Regions from separate parts of the Planococcus lenghuensis genome, predicted to be linked through region 2. Evidence: riboswitches for the same ligand, from Rfam matches in the RefSeq annotation. Region 2 holds a riboswitch; the other holds the start of a gene.
What was found. Region 2 has a riboswitch for lysine ahead of B0X71_RS05995 (Na+/H+ antiporter NhaC family protein). Riboswitches for the same ligand answer to the same signal wherever they lie in the genome.
Positions count from the first base shown of each region.

Region 1: it holds a riboswitch for lysine, as region 2 does, so the genes downstream of both, B0X71_RS08300 (aspartate kinase) here and B0X71_RS05995 (Na+/H+ antiporter NhaC family protein) in region 2, are expected to answer to the same signal.

Region 1 is NZ_CP019640.1:1,633,915-1,637,061, forward strand. It holds gene B0X71_RS08295 (aspartate-semialdehyde dehydrogenase) at 1-295, opposite strand, end outside; gene B0X71_RS08300 (aspartate kinase) at 311-1,513, opposite strand; lysine riboswitch at 1,591-1,768, opposite strand; gene B0X71_RS08305 (hypothetical protein) at 2,808-3,147, shown strand, end outside.
Region 2 is NZ_CP019640.1:1,168,223-1,171,369, reverse strand. It holds gene B0X71_RS06000 (sodium-dependent transporter) at 1-128, opposite strand, end outside; gene B0X71_RS05995 (Na+/H+ antiporter NhaC family protein) at 334-1,914, opposite strand; lysine riboswitch at 2,021-2,209, opposite strand; gene B0X71_RS05990 (bifunctional metallophosphatase/5'-nucleotidase) at 2,264-3,147, opposite strand, start outside.

The DNA.
Region 1 (3,147 bases), 470 kb from region 2:
GGAAGGCACTTGAATTATCAATGACGATGGCGCCGTGCCGTTCAAACAGCGGAGAGAAGGTTTGGCTTGTGCTGCCCCCGGCTGACATGAGGACATAATCAAAACCGCCATCTGTTTTTTCTTCTGTCAACTCTTCTACAATAAGTGTCCGGTCTTTAAAAGGAACTTCCAAACCCGCCGAGCGCTTGGAGGAAAACAGTACCACCTCATCCGCCGGAATATCTTTTTTCTCCAATAATTCGATCATTTTGCGGCCGACGAGTCCAGTCGCACCAACTACTGCCAATTTCACCATCTGTAAATCCTCCTTTTATAAATCAAAGCGGCCACATAATAAGCGGGCGGCATGTTCGCCGTTATCGGCATCAACCACATAAGAAATGGAGATTTCAGATGTCGTGACCTGATAGAACGGCACGTTCGCTTCAATGAGCGTCCGGAATACTTTCGAGGCGACACCGGTCATATCCCGCATGCCGGAGCCAATGACCGACACTTTAACGAAGCGGTCCTCGATTTTAACGTACAAATCCGGATAAACTTCCTGAAGCTTGCTGAAAATTTTCTGGATCTGAGTCTCTTCCGTGTCTTTCATTGTGAATGACAGCTGCAAGCCGTCGTTATTCGTAATTTGTGAAATCATATCGACATTGATTTCTTCCTGTTCGAGGTACATGAACGTGTTATCGAGTAATACAGTATCGTATTGCGGATACGTCAGCGTGACATGGATCATGTCTTTATCGAGCGCGACACCGGTCACTGCCTTTTTCTCAAGCATTTCAGTTCTCGCCATTACCCAAGTTCCTCTCTCGTCCGATAACGTTTTCCCCAAGTAAATCGGAATGTTGTAGTTTTTTGCAATTTCCACACTGCGGGTGACCAGTACACCTGCCCCGAGCGCGCTCATTTCCATCATTTCTTCATAGGATACTTCTTCGAGCCGGCGCGCTTCCGGATAAATGCGCGGGTCTGTGCTGTACACACCGGCTACATCCGTATAGATTTCACATGGACTTTCGAGTGCAGCGGCGAGTGCAACTGCCGTCGTATCGGATCCACCGCGTCCAAGCGTCGTAATTTCACCGTCCGTGTTAAATCCTTGGAAGCCGGCAACAATGAGCACATCGTGGATTTCAAATAATTGCTCAAAATAATCGGTGTTGATTTTCGAAATTTTACTTTTTAAATGGTGGCCGACTGTTTCAATTCCAGCTTGGAAGCCGGTCAGCGGTTTCGCCGCCACATCCAAATCGTTCAGCATGATCGACAGGTAGGAGATGGTCTGCTGTTCACCGGTTGTCAGCAAAACCGCAAGATCCTGTTCTTTCGGTGTTTTCGTGATTGAACTCACCGTTTTCAGCAATTCATCTGTCGTCTTGCCCATGGCGCTGACAACCACGACAAGCTGTTCGTCGCGTGCGGTCCGGTCTTTTAAGTATTCTGCGATGGCTTTGATTTTGTCGATGCTGGCGACTGAGGTGCCGCCGAATTTCAGTACACGTCGTTTCATAGGCTGCCTTCTTTCCGGAGAAATAAAAAAGACAAGCCGGGCTCAGGAGCCCGACTTGTCTATGATCTGTCTTATATCCAAGTGGAAGCACTCCATTATTCCGAGAATAATGACAAATTGCATACTCTTAATATGCAATCCAACGGCAAGCCGCCTGCAAGCAGACTTCCGTTTCGGCAATTCTCCCTTTCGCTTAGCCCAAGTTGCAGCTTTCGGGGCTTAGGTACTCATGATCATTGCGCCTCATCCATTGTGTATGAAGTTTTCAAAGTTTCAATGTTGTGACTGATTATACGGGAAGGCAGAATATTTGTAAACCGATAACTGAAAAAATTACAGAAACTTCTATGGGGCCGGCTGCATGAGATACCTGAACAGCCCCGAACTGGAAACAAATTGTAACTTCTTAAGCGGGTTTACCGACAAATGAAAGTAAGAAAGAAAATCACTCGCCTGATTTTCGTGGATGGGTAAATGAGTTGTCCAGATAAAGTGAAGTGACTGAAGTGTTTCTGTAGATGTAATCCATCTATGCTACACTTAAGGAAGGAAATCCCAAATAGATTAAAATGGTGCAGAGTTGATGGATCGGGATGACGATCTCAGAAATAGCATGCATGTAAAAGTATATTTTACTATAAGTTGTTAAATCAAAGAAGGGACTTTTACAAAACGCTTTCGTCGCTCAGGGCATGGCTCCCACTGTAAGCCGGGAAGAACACCCGTCTTATAGCTCCGCCCAGCCCACGATCGCGCCGGCGCTTCGTCAATTGTAAACAAACCAGTAATCTTTACTTTTTCATTATTTCGACGTGAGGAGTGGAGCGATAGCCAGTCTGTATAGAGTATTTACGCCTACTAACGGTCCTGTTGAAGAATAGGGGGAGACTCTGTGATTCGGATTTTGTCATCATTTTAACTGGCAATTGGATTACGGCAGCCACTTAGCTGCAATGAAGTTTAATAGGAGAAAGTGAAGCGCCAACAAATAATGTACAGAAAGCGAATGACGGCATGGTGGAGATTGTTCTGCCTTTACTGGGATGGGCTCCCGGTTCAGTGTTCGCGCCATTTTCTCCTGTTCACCGTTGTCTCTGCGCAGTTTCCGGAATCGTTGAATTCGTGGGATGGGTAGTGGCCGTGTATCCGATGTGTTGTTTCCGGTGATTGTTCTGGCAGGTGCCTATTTGCTATCCGAAATGGCATGCTGAATGAAATAAGGTGATGGGCGTCTGGCTAAGCGAAGCGAGGACTTTGCCTGCTTGCCAGTATCCTGTGGAAGGGGAGAAGAGCGATGGAAAAAACTGCAGGTTATTTAGCCGGCCTGCTTTTTGCTGCTGCGCTTACCGGTTGCAGTGAAGATGGAAGCGAAGCGGTCAGTGAAGCGGAGCCAATAAAAAGCAGCGCCGAAATGGTGACGTCATTCGAATCGACGGAAGAAATGCAGACTGAAGCTGACGTAATTGTTGAAGGGGAAGTGCAGGCACAGGAAGTCGTGGTGCATGGCGATTTGCCGTTCACAATTTCCGAGATTGCCGTGATGGAAGGATTCAAAGGAGAGTTCAAGGCAGGTGACACTATTCGGGTGTTGGAAACGGGCGGTACCTATCAGCCGGAAGGGAAAGATGGAGAAG
Region 2 (3,147 bases):
ATAAAGAATGCGCCCCCACCATTTTCATAGGCCACGTAAGGGAAACGCCATATGTTACCGAGACCGACTGCAGAACCGACCGCAGCCAATATAAAACCGGCTCTCGTTCCCCATTGTGAACGTTCCATAAATTTTCCTCCTTCAATTTTCCTATTTCCAATTGAGAAAAAATAGGAAGTTTGTTTAAATTCAGATTATTTAACTAATCTAAAATCAGTATAACGATGCTTCTGTTTAAAGTAAAGGTCATTTTCCCAGATTTTAAAGCTATGACTGCAATAATAAAAATCCCTACACCAAACGTATTAACCGTTTGATATAGGGAGTACTTTTTTAGCTTAACTGACTTTTCAGCGTTACGTGGTTGTCCCGCTTCGACCAGAAGAAAAACAATCCGGCAAGCAAGATTACAACTGTGCCAAGTGCCAGTGTCAGGGAACCGGTCAGACCAATCAGCAAATAGCCAACCGCCGCAATTCCCGCCGCAGTCAATGCATACGGCAATTGCGTCACCACATGGTCGATGTGGTTACTGCCAGCACCGGTAGATGACAGGATAGTCGTATCAGAGATCGGTGAGCAATGATCGCCGAATACAGCGCCTGCCAACACTGCAGATAAGGCAGGTAGCAGCAGTTCCGGCACTTGCGCTTCAATCATGATTGTACCGGCAACCGGAAGCAGAATGCCGAATGACCCCCAGGAAGTTCCAGTGGCAAAGGCCATTCCACCTGCGAGCAGGAACAGAATTACCGGAAGCAGACCGACCGGAAGGTTGGATGCCGTCACGATATTCGCCAAGTATTCACCGGTTTGCAGGCCACTGATCAGATACACAAGCGACCATGCCAGGATCAGTATCGCCACAGCTGTCCACATGGACTTGATCCCTGCCCAGATGCCTTTTCCGATCCAGACAGGTTTAGCTTCGCTGTTACGGCCGATCTGCAGGGCATAGAGCCCGATTGCAGTCAATGCTCCCGCAAGTCCGCCGGCGAGGAGTGAAGCCGGTACATCCGTATTTTCAAACATGACCCAAACATCCAGCACCTGACCGCCGTTCTGATAACCGGTCCACAGCATCGCAGCCACAGTACCGGCAATCAGCAGTACAATCGGCAGTACGAGATCGCGCACTTTCCCGTGGCCATGCTCCGGAAATTCTTCCTTCAGTTCACCTGGAATAGGTTTGGCAGGATCATAAAGTTCCCCTGAAGTCAGCGCCCGTTCTTCATGTTTCTTCATTTCGCCGAGATCAGTATCGGAAAACGCAGTAAAGAATACAATAGCCAGAGCTGCAATAACATAAAAGTTCATCGGCGCCATCCATAGGAACGCTTCAAGCGCAGTATAATCCAGCAATGTCTGGCCGGCCAGAATCGTGCCAACCATTCCAATGATAACCGCTCCCCAACTGGAGACCGGAGAGACCACACAGACCGGTGCTGCTGTTGAGTCGATATAGTAAGCAAGCTTTGCTCTGGAGATCTTGTAGCGGTCTGTGATCGGCCGGGAAACCTGGCCAACTGCCAGTGCATTGAAATAATCATCGATGAAAATTAAGATGCCTAGAAACACGGTCAGCAGTTTAGCGCCGCGGCGTGATTTAACCCGTGCAGCTGCCCAGTCTGCAAATGTCCGGCTGCCGCCTGACAGACTGACAAATGCAGTGATAATCCCGAGCAGCAGTAAAAATAAAATGATATAGACATTATAGGCATTGAATCCGCCATCCCAGAACGTTACAGCAAACGAGCTCCAGAGAGCTTCTGCTGAAGCCCCGGGTGCAAACGAACCAAGAATCAGTGCAGCTGCGAGAATCCCGACGCCAAGCGACAACAGCACGCGCCGTGTAAGCAGTACCATTGCGATTGCCAATATTGGCGGCAGGATTGAAAAGATTGTGTTCTCCATGTAATAATTCCTCCTGTTGTTGTGACAGATAAACAGAAACGCAAAAAGCCGGCTGCATCCTGTAGAGAGGCAGTCGGCTTTTCCGTCACCGGGGCATAGTCCAGCACCGGTCTGTAGCTCTCCATTCATGCGCATCTTCCCGCACAAATGACAGTGCCATTCTTATTCAGAATGGCCCCAGCCCGACCTCCGGTGACTCCGGACGATCAGCTTCGGCAAACCTCCCTTTCCCACATGGTCATTGTTGTCATCCTCGCATGCGGTACTGATGAATGTTGCAGCCTCTACCCATCACTATTCAATTCTTCAATATGTTATCAGGTGCTCTCCGATTAATCAAGTCTTTTCGTTAGAATCGCTTTTGAAAATACAGTGCAAATACGTCCCGCAGAAACTCCGGCATAAAATACGTCTTCTGCGCCCGCTTCAGCGATGGAAAGAAATGACCGAACGTGAACATATCAAGCGTGATCAATCGGTATGTGTGATCCGGTTGAACCGCATTCCCTTGCACTTCAAGCGTATGGCCGTTCATCTGCAATTCCCGGTGAATCATCTTGCCCATCACCGTTCCCCGGAAACCGAGGCCTTTCAGTTGAATCTCCGGCCACTCGCTGTTTAATGATTCGAGATAGATTTCCCGCAGCTCCGCACCCGACAATTCAATCAGACATGGATTGATCGGATGTGGCAGTAATTGATGGAAATCAAATCGGGTCACAATCCCTTCTTTTAAGTCTTTCATGAAGATTCCGGCATTGAACATGGCACAATCAGCACCGGAAAACAATAGAAGCGCTTCAGCGAACTCATCCGCCATTTCCGAGTCCTTGAACCATTCCGCCTTTAACAGACGCCGATTGGAAAAAACCGGATCACTCAGCATGTCTTTCCCGTAGGAAAGCAATCGGTGATTGAACTCCGGCTCCGCTTCCGGTAAGGATGCCGTTTCAACAAGCCGCGCCCGGCTGCTATGTTCGCCTTCAATTGTCACATGGCCGATATATGCACCAAACTTTCCCGCTGCCCCGAGCAGGACTGCATCGATCTGCTTTCCTTCATGAAAAACATGATGTGTGTGTGCGCCAAGAATAATATCAATGTCATTACTTTCAGCTGCCAGAATTTCATCTTCCCTGATGCCAAGATGAGATAAGCAAATAATGATATCCGCCTCTGCTCTGATAGCTGCTGCCGCTTCAATGAGTGCTTCTCTTCCAGGTGTCACTTTCC